Linked DNA regions of Luteibacter rhizovicinus DSM 16549. The protein of the gene in region 2 interacts with the protein of the main gene of each other region in a pairwise test. Links are inferred from orthologs where the notes say so. Each region holds a gene or a part of one and is shown on either strand. Other genes may lie near its edges.

Evidence for each region.
Region 1: the proteins of ndk (region 2) and BJI69_RS09750 interact in binary tests that used the Escherichia coli proteins (3 or more experiments, as listed by UniProt). The link is inferred for Luteibacter rhizovicinus DSM 16549 from one-to-one orthologs.

Annotation. Positions count from the first base shown.
Region 1 is NZ_CP017480.1:2,168,352-2,175,926, forward strand. Bases 2,154-5,037 are described here. They hold BJI69_RS09750 (5-formyltetrahydrofolate cyclo-ligase), read right to left. Parts: upstream 3,960-5,037; coding sequence 3,348-3,959; downstream 2,154-3,347. Other genes in these bases: BJI69_RS09735 (DNA recombination protein RmuC), read right to left, coding at 2,154-2,213; rpiA (ribose-5-phosphate isomerase RpiA), read right to left, coding at 2,240-2,896; BJI69_RS09745 (EVE domain-containing protein), read right to left, coding at 2,893-3,351; BJI69_RS09760 (cell division protein ZapA), read right to left, coding at 4,260-4,568; BJI69_RS09765 (TIGR02449 family protein), read right to left, coding at 4,577-4,801. Outside these bases: GTP cyclohydrolase I FolE, read right to left, coding at 1-556; more of BJI69_RS09735, read right to left, coding at 765-2,153; more of BJI69_RS09770, read left to right, coding at 5,038-5,482; BJI69_RS09775 (aminopeptidase P N-terminal domain-containing protein), read left to right, coding at 5,521-6,771; BJI69_RS09780 (acyltransferase family protein), read right to left, coding at 6,906-7,575. UniProt on the Escherichia coli protein: Involved in the removal of 5-formyltetrahydrofolate.
Region 2 is NZ_CP017480.1:4,140,311-4,147,942, forward strand. What follows is about bases 750-3,690. They hold ndk (nucleoside-diphosphate kinase), read right to left. Parts: upstream 2,463-3,690; coding sequence 2,037-2,462; downstream 750-2,036. Other genes in these bases: pilW (type IV pilus biogenesis/stability protein PilW), read right to left, coding at 750-893; rlmN (dual-specificity RNA methyltransferase RlmN), read right to left, coding at 904-2,028; BJI69_RS18900 (TetR/AcrR family transcriptional regulator), read left to right, coding at 2,715-3,377; BJI69_RS18905 (3-hydroxyacyl-CoA dehydrogenase/enoyl-CoA hydratase family protein), read left to right, coding at 3,412-3,690. Also shown: BJI69_RS18880 (helix-turn-helix domain-containing protein), read right to left, coding at 1-54; more of pilW, read right to left, coding at 144-749; more of BJI69_RS18905, read left to right, coding at 3,691-5,781; BJI69_RS18910 (acetyl-CoA C-acyltransferase), read left to right, coding at 5,833-7,041; BJI69_RS18915 (MBL fold metallo-hydrolase), read left to right, coding at 7,096-7,632. UniProt on the Escherichia coli protein: Major role in the synthesis of nucleoside triphosphates other than ATP. The ATP gamma phosphate is transferred to the NDP beta phosphate via a ping-pong mechanism, using a phosphorylated active-site intermediate.

The sequences.
Region 1 (7,575 bases), 2.0 Mb from region 2 along the record:
GTGTGCGGGGATCTTCGCGGAAGCTGCCGAGCATCTGGCTGGTCACCATGGACACGCCGCGCTTGTGCACGCCACGGGTGGTCATGCACTCATGGCTGGCATCGATCACCACACCGACGCCGCGCGGGCGCAAGGTGTCTTCGATGCAGTGGGCGATCTGCGCGGTGAGCTTTTCCTGGACCTGGAAGCGGCGGGCGAAACCGTCCACGACGCGCGCCAGCTTGCTGATGCCGACGACGCGATCGGTCGGCACGTAGCCGACATGCGCGCGACCGATGATCGGTGCCATGTGGTGTTCGCAGTGGCTTTCGAACTCGATGTCGCGCAGCACGATCATCTCGTCGTAGCCTTCCACTTCCTTGAAGGTGCGGCGAAGGTATTCGGCGGGATCCTCGTCGTAGCCCTTGAACCAGTCCGAGTAGGCCTTGACCACGCGCTTGGGCGTGTCCAGCAGGCCCTCGCGAGTCGGATCCTCACCCGACCATAGCAGCAGCGTGCGCACCGCCTCTTCGGCCTGTTCGCGGGTGACCGGGCGGGACGTGGCGTCGTCGCTCATCGGGGATTCCTTCGAAGGTTCAAACACCCATTGTATTAGGAAATGTAGGAGCCGATTCATCGGCAATAGATACATGTAGGAGCCGATTCATCGGCGAATGGCCAATAAACCCGCTGCGCAGCAGCGCTCCTCCCAGGTTGCTAGCCCCAGTCCCCACCGAAGAGCATCGCCGATGAATCGGCTCCCACAGGAGCCGCCCACAGAGGCTTCAGTCCTCGGACGGATCGGGCGTCTCGGGCTCGTCCAGATCCGCCGGAAGCTCCAGCAGGGCCTGCGACTGGTCTCCCGTGAGCGATTCGACACCACGCAGCTTGCGCTCGATGGCGCGGGTACGCGTGCCGGCGCTGTCGATGCTGTTGCGCACCGTATCCAGCTGCTTGCGGGTTTTTTCCAGCACCGTGCCGAACTTGCTGAACTCGTTCTTGACCGCGCCCAGCACCTGCCAGACCTCGGACGAACGCTTCTCGATGGCCAGGGTGCGAAAACCCATCTGCAGGCTGTTGAGCAGGGCGGTGAGCGTGGTCGGGCCGGCAATCGTCACCCGATACTCGCGCTGCAGCTGGTCGGACAGGCCGGGCCGGCGGATGACCTCGGCGTAGAGGCCTTCGGTCGGCAGGAAAAGAATGGCGAAATCGGTCGTGTGCGGCGGGGCCACGTATTTGCTGTGGATCCGCTTGGCTTCCTCACGCACGCGCAGCTCGAGCGCCTTGCCGGCGACGAGCACGCCGTCGGCGTCCGCGGCGTCCTGGAAATCGAGCAGGCGCTGGTAATCCTCGATCGGGTACTTGGCGTCGATCGGCAGCCAGACCGGGGTGCCGTCTTCGGTACCGGGCAGGCGGATCGCATACTCCACGCGTTCGGCCGAGCCGGGCACGGTCGCCACGTTGGCCGCGTACTGCTCGGCGACGAGGATCTGTTCGAGCAGGGCGCCGAGCTGGACTTCGCCAAAGGTGCCGCGGGTCTTCACATTGGTCAGGACGCGCTTGAGATCACCGACGCCGGCGGCCAGGGCCTGCATCTCGCCGAGGCCGCGCTGGACGGCTTCGAGGCGCTCGGAAACGAGCTGGAACGACTGGCCCAGGCGGGTTTCCAGGGTGGACTGGAGCTTTTCGTCCACGGTGGCGCGCATTTGCTCGAGCTTGGCCGCGTTGTCCTGCTGGATCGCCGCCAGGCGGGTTTCCAGCGTGGTGCGAATGTCGCCGAGGCGCTTCTCGTTATCGCCGGTCAGGGCCGTGAAACGCTGGTCGAGCAGCTCACCGAAGTGCTTGAGGGTGAGCGCGGATTCTTCGCGGGTCTTGCGCGAGTCGTCGGCCAGGCCCTGGCGCAGCGATTGCAGGCCGGTATCCGTGCGTTCGGTCAGCTGGTCGAGGCGGCGCCCGAAGCCTTCGATGCGCTCGTGCTGCCGTTCGGCGGCCTGCTGCATCTGCTCCTGCACGTGGCCGCGGAACTGGCTGAAGCTCTCACCGAGCTCGCCACGGCCGGCGCGTTGTTCATCGCGCAGCACGCCCTCGAGGCGACGGCTGTCTTCACGCAGGGCATCGAGGCGACCGGCGTTACCGTCGTCCTGTTTTCCGCGAGAAAGCAGGACGGCGAGCAGGCCGAGGCAAGCCAGTGCGAGCACCAGCAGGACAATTAGGAGGATGGATTCAAGCGTCATGGGGCGAGAGGGTACACCGGCCCCGATCAGATCTCGCGATTGCCCACGATGACGACGTCGGCCGGGCGCTTGGCGAAGAGGCCGACGGTCACGATGCCGACGATCTGGTTGAGCGTGGCTTCGAGCTCCACCGGCTGGGTGATGCGCCAGTTGTGCACATCGAGGATCCAGTTGCCGTTGTCGGTGACCACGCCGTCGCGCCATACCGGCTGGCCACCGAGGGCGACGATCTCGCGGGCGACCAGGCTGCGTGCCATCGGGATCACTTCGATCGGCAGGGGGAACGTGCCGAGCACGTCCACCTGCTTGCTGGCATCGATGATGCAGACGAACTTGTCGGATGCCGCGGCGACGATCTTCTCGCGCGTGAGTGCCGCGCCACCGCCCTTGATCAGGCGTTTCTGCGCATCGCACTCGTCGGCGCCGTCGACATAGAGGTCGAGGCGGCCGGCGGCATTGAGGTCGAGCACGTCGATGCCCAGCTTGCGCAGGCGATCGCTGGAGGCTTCCGAGCTGGACACCGCGGCCTTGATCTTGTCGCGGAAGGGCGCAAGCGCATCGATGAAGAAGTTCACGGTGGAGCCGGTGCCCACGCCGATGATGCCGCCCTTGAACGTGCCGTTCTCGACGTAACGATGCACGGCGGTCTCGGCGGCAAGGCGCTTCTCGTTATCCTGGCTCATGGCTTTTCCAGCGTGAGAATGAAATCCCAGTCGCCCTTGGCGACCGGCATGACCGACAGGCGATTGCCCTTGCGCACCAGCGGCATGTCGGCGAGTTCGTCGCGGTTCTTCAGTTCTTCGAGCGAAATGGTCCGCGCGAGCTTGCGTTCGAACTTCACGTCGATCAGCACCCAGCGCGGTTCCTCGCGGGTGGCTTTCTCGTCGTAGTACTTGGATTTCTTGTTGAACTGGCTCTCGTCCGGGTAAGCCGGCGAGGCGACCGTGGCAATGCCGACGATGCCCGGGATATCCGTGTTCGAGTGGTAAAAGAAAATCTTGTCGCCGACCTTCATGCCGTCGCGCATGAAGTTGCGCGCCTGGTAGTTGCGCACACCGTCCCAGGGTTCGCTGCCTTTGCGCTTGAGGTCGTCGATCGAAAAAGCATCCGGCTCGGACTTCATGAGCCAGTAGTTCATACGGCGCCACCCGTGCAGTCGATCAGTTCCTTGTCGGTCGCGATGTAGTCGAGCGAGATGTCCCACTCGGCCGTCGTGATCGCGTCCAGTTCCTGGAAGTGGTAACCCACGCCGACCAGCAGGGGCTGGGCAGGGCGCTGCTGGCCATGCAGGAACTCGAAGCTGCGGTCGTAGTAGCCGCCGCCAAAACCGAGGCGGTTGCCCTTGCGGTCGAAACCCAGCAGGGGCACCAGCACGAGGTCCAGCTTGTTCGCCTCGACGATGTGCTCGGAGGCCTTGGGCTCCGGAATGCCCATGTCGTTGGATTCGACGTCCTCACCGGTGGCCCACGGGGCGAAAGTCAGGCGGCGCTTGCCGCCCGATTTGGTCACGATCGGCAGGTAAAAGGTCTGGCCGCGGTCAGCCAGTGGCGCGATGGCCAGGTTGAGCGGCAGCTCGCCGCCGGTCGCCCAATAGCCCGCGACGTGCTTGTCGGTCAGGAATTCGGGCAACTGCTCGAGCGAATCGCGCAGGCCACGGGCCGCGGCGACGCGCTCGGCCGGCGTCAGCTGGCGTCGGCGCTGGACGAGGTCGGCTCGAAGTTCGCGTCTCTCGGGAAGCTTTGACATGGGGCGCTCAGCTGAACGGCACGGTCGAAGGTTGCCGTCGAGCCGCCCCAGCCGGTGCCGCGACAGGGGCGCTGACCGGCCTGGTGGCCGATCGGCTGATTAAGGAGAGGCGTTCTCCGCGATGCCGCTGCGCACCAAACGACCTTGATCCAAAGGATCAGGTGGGAGAGCTACGCAGCATCCAGGCTTTCCGCACAAAGGCGGACATGCACAACAGCCACGAAAAGCCGACCCGGGGTCGTATGTAGGAACAAGGCAAATGTAAAGTGCGCTGGCGAACACCGCAGGGAACGCCTTCGGCTATTTTACCGGTGCGTCGAGCAGACCATCAAGCTTCTTGCGAAGAGAGGCCAATCCGTCGGTCAGCACCTGTTCCTGCGACTCGTGCTCCTTTCTGAGCGAAAGCAGCTCGTGGGCGATGCTGACGGCGGTCAGGACGGCGATCCGGTCGAAGCCGGGCGCCTTGGCGTTGGCCTTGAGCTCGCGCATCTTGCCGTCGAGAAACTGGGCGGCGGCGATCAGGCCGGCCCGCTCCTCCGGCGCGCACGCGATATGGAACTCGCGATCGAGGAGGCGGAGGGATACCGGTTCGCTGGCGGTGGCATTCATGTGACGGATCAGCCTGTGTTCTCGAGCGCCTTGAGGCGCTGGATCATCGCTTCGACGCGACCGCGCGCCTGTTCGTTGCGCGCCATGAGCCCCGCACGTTCGTTAGCCAACTGTTCCTGGCTGTGCCGCAGGCTGCGGTTTTCCTCGTGCAGGCGGCGAACGGTATCGACGAGCCGGTCGAGCGTTGCGCTCAGGGCTTCCACTTCGGTCTTGAAGGCGTCCGGATTCGTCATGCGCGGACTATAACAGGAGGTTCGCGCTTGTCGGCAGGGGGTGGCAGGGGTGAAACGAACGGCGTGAAGGTGGCTGCATTAGACTGTGCAGCAAAGTTATCGAGGAGTACCCCCATGTCGGCCAACCAGACCGTCGATCCCGAAGACATCGCCGAGCTCATCGGGCGCTGCAAGCTGGTAACATCGGTGAGTGAGTTCCACGGCTCGCTCGTGGGGTTCATCAGTGCCGGCGGCCGGTTTCCTCATGGCGCCATCCTGGAGGCACTCAGCCTGGAGCCGGATCCGGCTCCGACCGCCGATGAACTGGACATGCTCAACCGGTTGCGTCACCAGACCGAGGAGTGGCTCGCCGACCCGGAGCTGACCTTCTCGCCTTGGCTGCCCGACGACGATGCTCCCATCCCCGAACGCGCCGACGGCCTGATCGACTGGATCCATGGGTTCCTCGGTGGATTCGGTCTGGGCGGATCGGTCGAGCGCAACCGGGGCATGAGCGAGGATTCGCAGGAAGTCCTCAGAGACATGGCCAACATCGCCTCGACCGAGTTCGAATTCGACACCGACGACGACATCAACGACGAAAACCTGACCGAGCTGGAGGAATTCGTCCGTGCCGGCGCCATGCTGCTCCACGCCGAACTGAGCAACGGAGCGCGGTCGGCCAACGACACCCTGCATTGATCTCCGCTGCCGAGTACGCCCGGCGGCGCCGGGAGCTGATGCGCATGGCGGGCGAGGATGCCGTCCTGATCCTCGCCGCCGCCCCCGAGCGCATGCGTAATGCGGACGCCCCGTGGCCGTACCGGCAGGACTCCGACTTCCACTATCTCACCGGCTTCGGCGAACCCGAGGCCGTGCTCGCCCTGTTGCCGGGTCGCGCCCATGGCGAAACCGTGCTTTTCTGCCGGGAACGCGATGCCGAGCGCGAGCGCTGGGATGGTGAGCGGATGGGTACCGATCGCGCCGCGCGTGAGCTGCGCCTCGACGACGCTTTTCCGATTGACGATATCGACGACATCCTGCCCGGGATGATCGAGGGCAGGGCGCGCGTCTACTGCCATTTCGGGCAGGAGCCGGACTTCGACGCACGGTTGCTGGGCTGGATACGTCGCCTGCGCACGGCACGCGGTGGTGGCGTGGTGCCCAAGGATCTGGTCGCGCTGGGCCACCTGCTCCACGACCTGCGCCTGTTCAAGTCGCGCGACGAGCTCGCCCTGATGCGACGTGCGGGCGAAGTGGCCGGCGCGGCCCATATCGCCGCGATGGCGCTGGCGCGTCCCGGCGTGGCGGAATACGAGATCGAAGGCGAGATCCTGCGCAGCATCCGCAGCCAGGGCGCCGTGCCGGCCTTTCCGCCGACGGTTGCCGGTGGCGCCAACGCCTGCATCATGCATTACCAGGCCAACCGGGCCACCCTGAAGGATGGCGACCTGCTCCTGATCGACGCCGGTGCCGAAGTGGAGTGCTATGCCTCGGACATCACGCGGACCTTCCCGGTGGGTGGTCGCTTTACGGCGGCCCAGCGTGCGCTTTACGAGATCGTCCACGAGGCCCAGCTCGCCGCCATCGATGCCGTGCGACCCGGTCGGTCGTTCGGCGCGGCGCACGATGCCGCCGTGCGGGTGATCGCCGAGGGCCTCTGTGCCGTCGGCATCCTCAAGGGCGGTGCCGATCGCGCTATCGCCGATGGCAGCTACAAGGCCTACTTCCCCAGCAAGACCGGCCACTGGCTCGGCCTGGATGTGCACGATGTCGGCGACTACCGCATCGACGGCGAGCCGCGCGTGCTCGAGGAAGGCATGGTCGTCACCGTCGAGCCTGGCATTTACGTTCCGCCGAACGACAAGACGGTCGACGAACGCTGGCGCGGCATCGGCATCCGCATCGAGGACGATGTCGCCGTGACCAAGGGCGCGCCGGATGTGCTGACGGCGATGGTGCCCAAATCACCCGAGGCCCTGGAGCGATAACCGCTTTCTCTGTAGGAACCGATTCTGTGGGAGCCGATTCATCGGCGAAAAGCCAACGGAGCGGTGACGCCGTAACGCCTGTCGCCGATGAATCGGCTCCCACAAGGGCCGCCCCCCCCCGAACGAGCCGTGCCTCAAACCTTGAGGTAGATGCCACGCTTGTCCATCCAGCGGACCACCAGCCACCAGACGGTGACGAAGACGACACCCCAGGCGGCCGAAGGCACATACGGTCCGAACAACGGCGTCATCCATGACGCGAAAGCCACGCGGTAGAGCGGTGCGGCGATGCCGAGGCCGATGAGCAGGTAGACCATCAGTCCCGAGCCCGCGTAGGCCGCAATGGCGTTGACGCCGAAGGCGCGTCCGGGCAGTCGCCAGCCGCGTTGGTCGATCAGGACGTGGAAGAGTGCCAGCACGGCGAACGACCAGCCGCCGGTCCACAACACGTAACTCGGCGTCCACAGGTTCTTGTTGAACGGCCAGAGCGGTTGCAGCAGCCAGCCGGCCACGGCGCAGGCGACGGCCGCGATGAGCAGGCGGCGTGTATCGCCTGCGCGAAGCCATGCCCCTGCACGCATGCCGAGCAGGGTGGTGGCCAGCGCCGGCAAGGTGGCCAACAGCCCTTCGGGATCGTGGCCACGACCGCTGGGGGCGTCGGTCACGTACACGAAGGAGCCGAAGACGGCGGTATCCACCCGGCTGACGATATTGATCCAGGGGTCGAGCGAGCCGCCGGCCAGCAGCAGGACGCCGTAGCCAACCAGCAACACCACGCCGACAAAGTCACGCGTACGCGGTCGC
Region 2 (7,632 bases):
ATTGATGAGCACGCGACCGGCTTCGTCGGTGCTTGCCTCGGTCTGCGGGTCCATGGCTTCCTCCCTGGGTGCATGTGGCTCGATGCCTGCGAACAAGTCCTGCTCGCGACCGTCCCGACCGGATGAATTCGAAGATACAGGAGTCATTGACGTGCGGCGGCTTCGAGTGCACGCGCGGGTTCCGAATCCGGGAACTTTTCGCGCAAGCGTTTGGCGTAATCCCGGGCGGCCTCCCCGTCGCCCAGACGGAGCTCGATATCGTGACCGAGCTTCAAAGCAGTAGGACTCGGCTGACCCTGCGCCTCTAAGCGCTGCAGGAAAGCACGGGCCCTGAAAGCATCGTTCTTAAGGTACAACACGTTCGCCATCTGATACAGCGCATCGGCATTATTGGGATTACGGTCGAGCGCCTTCCGGAAATACACCTCGGCGCCCTCGTAGTCCTTCGACCCCAGCAGGCAGGTGCCCGCGTTGGTCATGGCCAGGTCCGGGGTCTCGTAGAACGGGTCGGCCAGCGCCCGGTCGAAGTAGACCTTGGATTCACCGGCCCGCCCCTGCTTGCAGAGGAAAACCGCCAGATTGTTGTTGACCGAGCCCTTCTTCGGGTCCAGGTCAACCGCCCTGCGGTAGTTCAGCTCGGCATTGGCCGGATCGTTGATCTTTTCGTAGAGCACGCCGAGCACCGTGCGGGCCGGCGCGTAGTTGGGATCGAACTGGATGGCCTGCTGCAGTTTCTCCATGGCGCCCTTGAGGTCGCCCTGCTGCATGTAACGCTGCCCGAGTTCGGTGTGAACCTCGGCCCCCTTGGCCTTCTCGTCGGCGGCGGTCGTTGGCTTCAGCCCCGACTCACCACCCACACAGCCTGCGCACGCAAACGCGAGCGCAGCCACCATCCCCCACCGCTCAAGCCGCATTCACCACTCCCTCTTCGAGTTTCTTGCGGAATTCCGCCTGTCGGCGGGTGCGATCGACCACCTGTCCCTTCAGCTGGCCACACGCGGCATCGATGTCGTCACCGCGCGTGCGGCGCAGCATGGTGAGAACGCCGGCATTGAGCAACTGGGTCTGGAAGCTTCGGATCTCGTCCGGACCCGAGCGCTCGAATCGCGTCCCCGGGAACGGGTTGAACGGAATCAGGTTGACCTTGTTCACGCCCGGCAGCCGGCGCATGAACTTGATCAGCTGGCGCGCGTGCTCGGGCTTGTCGTTGATCCCCTTCATGAGCGTGTACTCGAAGGTGATCGACGTGCGCGGCGCACGGTTGATATAGCGCTCGCAGGCCGCCGCGAGTTCGGCCAACGGGTAGCGCTTGTTCAGCGGCACCAGCTCGGTACGCAGCTCGTCGTTGGCCGCATGCAGCGACACGGCGAGGGATACGTCGCTTTCGACCGACAGCTTGTCGATCATCGGCACGAGGCCGGCGGTGGACAGCGTGACGCGCTTGCCGGCCAGGCCGAAGCCGAGGTCGTCGCGCATCAGGCTCATCGCCTTGACCACGTTGTCGAAGTTCAGCAGCGGCTCGCCCATGCCCATCATCACCACGTTGGTGATACGGCGCTGCTGGTGCGGCACATTGCCGAGATGTTTGGCCGCGACCCATACCTGACCGATGATCTCGGCCGTGGACAGGTTGCGGGAAAAACCCTGGGTCGCCGTGGAGCAGAACTGGCAGTTCAGGGCGCAGCCGACCTGGGACGACACGCACAGCGTGCCGCGAGTCGGCTCCGGGATATAGACGGTTTCGATGGCGTTGCCGCCATCCATGCCGAGCAGCCACTTCTGCGTGCCGTCGATCGCGGTCTTTTCGAACGCGGTCTTCGGCGGGCCGACGTAGCAGCTGGCACTGAGCTTTTCGCGCAACGCCTTGCCGACATCGGTCATGTTCTCGAAATCGCTTTCGAGACGGTGGTAGATCCACTTCATGACCTGCTCGGCACGATACGGCTTCTCGCCGAGCTCCGCGAAGAAATCGCGAAGCCCCTTGCGATCGAAATCGAGCAGGTTGACCTTGTCAGCAGGCGTGTTCACGGCATGTCTCAGTGCGAAACGACGTCCGAGTCGTTGAAGAAGTACTTGATCTCGTTGGCGGCGTTCTCGAGCGAGTCCGAGCCATGCACGGCATTGGCATCGATCGAGTCGGCGAAGTCGGCGCGGATCGTGCCCGGCGCGGCTTCCTTCGGATTGGTGGCACCCATCAGGTCGCGGTTCTTGAGAACGGCACCTTCGCCTTCGAGGGCCTGGATCATCACCGGACCGGAGATCATGAAGGCGACGAGGTCGTTGAAGAAACCGCGTTCCTTATGAACGGCATAGAAGCCCTCGGCCTCTTCCTTGGTCAGCTGCTTCATCTTGGCGGCGACGATCTTGAGGCCGGCCTTCTCGAAGCGGGAGAGGATTTCACCGATGACGTTCTTCTTGACGGCGTCGGGCTTGATGATCGAAAGGGTGCGCTCCAGCGCCATACGGATGCTCCGGGAAATGGAAGAAAGTGGAAAAAGATGAATGACGCTGCCAGCGCCTCTGGGGACGCCTGGTGAAAGTTTGGGCCAAAGCCGTCACGAATGACGGACTTAGCTCACGAAATCTTGACAGATTCTAGCTCAATCGCAAGCCGTTTGCAGGGATGTGCGGTCGCAGATTGACCAGTGGAAGGGCCCGGGCGTATTCTCAAACGATCGTTTGATTCAAACCACCCGCCTCCGGAGTCCGCCGATATGACGAGCGCACCCTATGCGTCCCGCGAACGCAGCACCAAGGAGCGGATCCTGGGCGCCGCCGAGGCCCTTTTTGCCACCCACGGCTTCGCCGGGGCGTCGCTCCGCCAGGTCACGGCGGCCGCCCGGGTCAACCTGGCGGCGGTGAACTACCACTTCGGCTCCAAGGACAAGCTGATCGAGGAGGTGTTCCGGCGCCGCCTGGACGAGCTGAACACCCGGCGCCTTGCCGCCCTGGCCAAGGTCGCCGGCCAGGAGGCCACCTCCCTGGAGGATGTGCTGGACGCGTATATCCGTCCGGCGCTCGACCTTTCCCGCAACGACGGCGGTGGCGCCGCCTTCGTCCGCGTCCTGGCCCGGGCCTACGCCGAGCACAACGAGACCCTGCGCAAGTTCCTGTCCGAGAACTACGGCCACGTCCTGCGCCAGTTCGCCGGCGAATTCGGCCGCCTGCTGCCGGGACTGGCCAAGGAAGAGATCTACTGGCGCCTGGACATCGTCACCGGCGCACTGACCTACGCCATGGCCGATTTCGGCGTCATCCAGCGCAAGAGCGACGTGGACGAGCGCGATCACCGCGAAACCGCCGCCGACCACCTGATCCGCTTCGCAGCCGCTGGCCTGCGCAACCCTTCCGTTTCGAACTCCCCGGCCACGCGCTGACCGCGGACGATCCTTCGCACCAATGGAGATCACCATGACCGCAACACCGTTACGCATTCGCAAGGCCGCGGTACTCGGCGCCGGCGTCATGGGCGCGCAGATTGCCGCGCACCTGACGAACGCCAACGTGGAAACCGTGCTTTTCGACCTTCCGTCCAAGGAAGGCCCGAAGAGCGGCATCGCCCTGAAGGCGATCGCCAACCTGGCCAAGCTCTCCCCCGCACCGCTGGCCGAGAAGGGCCTGGCCGCGGCGATCATCCCGGCCAACTACGAAGACGACCTCGCGCTGCTGGCCGATGTGGATCTGGTGATCGAAGCGATCGCCGAGCGGATGGACTGGAAACTCGATCTCTACCAGAAGATCGCCCCGCACGTGTCCGCCACGGCCGTGCTGGCCAGCAACACCTCGGGCCTGTCGATCAACGGCCTGGCCGAAGCGCTGCCCGAAGAGATGCGCCATCGCTTCACCGGCGTGCACTTCTTCAATCCGCCGCGCTACATGCACCTGGTCGAGCTGATCCCGACCCGCCTGACCGACAAGGGCGTGCTGGAAGGCCTCGAGGCCTTCCTGACCACCACCCTGGGCAAGGGCGTCGTCTACGCCAAGGACACCCCCAACTTCATCGGTAACCGCATCGGCGTGTTCTCGATGCTGTCGACGATGCACCACACCGAGCAGTTCGGCCTGGGTTTCGACACCGTCGACGCACTGACCGGCCCGGCCATCGGCCGTCCGAAGAGCGCCACCTTCCGCACGGCGGATGTCGTCGGCCTGGACACGCTCGCGCACGTGGTCAAGACCATGGGCGACACCTTGCCTGATGATCCGTGGCACAAGTACTTCCAGCCGCCGGTGTGGCTCAAGGGCCTGATCGACAAGGGCGCGCTCGGCCAGAAGACCGGCGCGGGCTTCTACCGCAAGGCCGGCAAGGACATCGTGGTGCTCGACCTGCAGAAGCAGGATTACCGCGTCTCCGAGCAGAAGGCATCGGACGAGGTCTCCGCGATCCTCGCCATCAAGGATCCCGCCGAGAAGTTCGCCAAGCTGCGTGCCTCCTCGGACCCGCAGGCGCAGTTCCTCTGGGCCGTGTTCCGCGACCTGTTCCATTACACCGCCTATCACCTGGCCGACGTCGCCGAGACGGCACGTGACGTCGACTTCGCGATTCGCTGGGGCTACGGCTGGAAGCTCGGTCCCTTCGAGATCTGGCAGTCGGCCGGCTGGCAGCAGATCGCCGGCTTCATCGCCGAGGACATCGCCGCGGGCAAGACCATGAGCAGCGCCCCCCTGCCCGCCTGGGTCACCGACGGTCGCAGCGGCGTGCACGGCAAGACCGGCTCGTACTCGGCCAGCGCCAACGCCGAGAAGCCGCGTTCCTCGCATCCGGTCTACGCGCGCCAAGCCTTCCCGGACCCGATCCTGGGCGAGACCTTCGACAAGGGCACCACCGTCTGGGAAAACGACGGCGTCCGCCTGTGGACCAGCGGCGACGACATCGGCGTGATCTCGTTCAAGACCAAGATGCACACGGTCAACGACCACGTGCTCGACGGGATCCAGCATGCGATCGGCCTGGCCGAGCAGCAGTTCCGTGGCGTCGTGTTGTGGCAGCCGTCCGAGCCGTTCTCGGCCGGCGCGGACCTCAAGGGCGCACTCGGTCTTCTTCAGGCCGGCAAGCTGGCCGAGTTCGAAGCCATGGTGGCGAACTTCCAGGCCACCAGCATGCGCATCAAGTACTCGCTGGTGCCGGTCGTGGCCGCGGTGCGTGGCCTCGCCCTCGGCGGCGGCTGCGAATTCCAGATGCATTCGGCGCGCACCGTCGCGGCGCTGGAGAGCTACATCGGCCTGGTCGAGGCCGGCGTCGGCCTGCTGCCCGCCGGTGGCGGCCTGAAGGAATTCGCCGTGCGCGCCTGGCAGGCGAACCCGGAAGATCCGTTCGAGTACCTCAAGAAAATCTTCGAGACCGTCGCGATGGCGAAGGTGTCGACCAGCGCGATCGAGGCCAAGTCGCTCGGCCTGCTGCGCAAGGACGACGTCATCGTTTTCAACACGTATGAAGTGCTGCATGTCGCCAAGGCCCAGGCGATCGCCCTGGCCGAGTCGGGTTATCGTCCGCCGATGCCGGCGCGCGCGATCACGGCCGCTGGCGACACCTCGACGGCGACGTTCAAGGCGTCGCTGGCCAACATGGCCGAGGGCTACTTCGCCTCGCCGCACGACATCGATATCGCCAGCCGCATTGCCGACACGCTTTCGGGCGGCCGGATCGAACGCGGCTCGCCGGTGGACGAAACCTGGCTGCTCGCCCTCGAGCGTCGCCACTTCGTCGAACTGGCGCAGACCGAAAAGACCCAGGCCCGTATCGCGCACACGATGACGACGGGAAAGCCACTGCGTAACTGACGCGCCACGCGCTCTGACGCAATCGACTTTCCCCCTTAAAGGAACCACCCCATGAGCAAGCAAGTGCAAGACGCCTACATCGTCGCCGCCACCCGCACCCCGGTGGGCAAGGCGCCGCGCGGCGTGTTCCGCAACACCCGTCCCGACGACATGCTCGCGCACGTCATCCGTGCCGTGATCGAACAGGCCCCGGGCATCGATCCGGCCCTGATCGCCGACGCCGTCATCGGCTGCGCCATGCCCGAAGCCGAGCAAGGCATGAACGTCGCACGCATCGGTGTGCTGCTGGCCGGCCTGCCGGAGCAGGTACCGGGCGTCACCATCAACCGTTTCTGCTCGTCCGGCGTGCAGGCCATCGCCATGGCCGCCGACCGCATCCGCCTGGGCGAGGCCGACCTCATGCTCGCCGGTGGTACCGAGTCGATGAGCATGGTGCCGATGATGGGCCACAAGATCGCCATGAACCCGGCGATCTTCGAAAACGACGAGAACCGTGCGATCGCCTTCGGCATGGGTATCACGGCCGAGAAGGTCGCCGAGCGTTGGAAGATCAGCCGCGAGGATCAGGACCGTTTCGCCCTGCAGTCGCACGAGCGCGCCTTTGCGGCGATCGCCGCGGGCGAATTCAAGGACGAGATCACCCCGTTCCAGCTCGACGACCGTTATCCGGACCTGCTCAATCACAGCGTCCGCGAAGACCGCCGCATCATCGATACCGATGAAGGTCCGCGCAAGGACACCACCTTCGAGGTGCTGAGCAAGCTGCGCCCGGTGTTCCGTAACGGCCAGTTCGGCGGTTCGGTCACGGCCGGCAACTCTTCGCAGATGTCCGACGGCGCCGGCGCCCTGCTGATCGCCAGCGAAAAGGCGATCAAGGACCACGGCCTCACGCCGCTGGCCCGCTTCGTCGGTTTCTCGGTCGCCGGCGTGGCACCGGAGATCATGGGCATCGGCCCGAAGGAAGCGATCCCCAAGGCGCTCAAGCAGACCGGTATCACCCAGGACCAGCTGGACTGGATCGAGCTCAACGAAGCCTTCGCCGCCCAGGCGCTGGCGGTCATCCGTGACCTCGGCCTCGACCCGTCCAAGGTGAACCCGCTCGGCGGCGCCATCGCCCTCGGCCACCCGCTCGGTGCCACCGGTGCCATCCGTGCCGCCACGCTGATCCACGGCCTGCGCCGTCGCAAGCAGAAGTACGGCATGGTGACCATGTGCATCGGCACCGGCATGGGCGCGGCAGGCGTCTTCGAAGCGCTGTAACGAAACCTGTAGGAGCCGATGAATCGGCTCCTACATTTGTCTTATGCTTGCGCGATGCACGGCATCCACACCATCGACACCGGCTTCGGCCGTCCGACGTTCGACGCCGCTTACCTCGTCGTCGAACACGGTCGCGGCGCCTTCATCGACAGCGGCACGACGCATTCGCTGCCACGCTTCCTCGAGGCCATCCAAGCCGCCGATCTCGAGCCGAAGGATATCGACTGGGTGATCCTCACCCACGTACACCTCGACCATGCCGGTGGTGCGGGGCAGCTGATGAAGCACCTGCCGTACGCGAAGCTCGCGGTGCATCCACGTGGCGCGCGACACATGATCGACCCTTCGGCGCTTATCGCTGGAGCCGCAGGCGTCTACGGCGAAGAGGAAGTGCGCCGCAGCTATGGCGAGATCGTCGCCGTGCCGACCGAACGTGTCGTCGAGGCCGGTGACGGCTTCGTCGTCGACCTGGCGGGACGCGCCCTGCTCTGCCTCGATACACCGGGTCACGCCCGCCATCACATCGCCATTCATGACGACCGCGCGCAGGCTTTCTTCACGGGCGACATCTTCGGGCTGTCCTACCGCGAA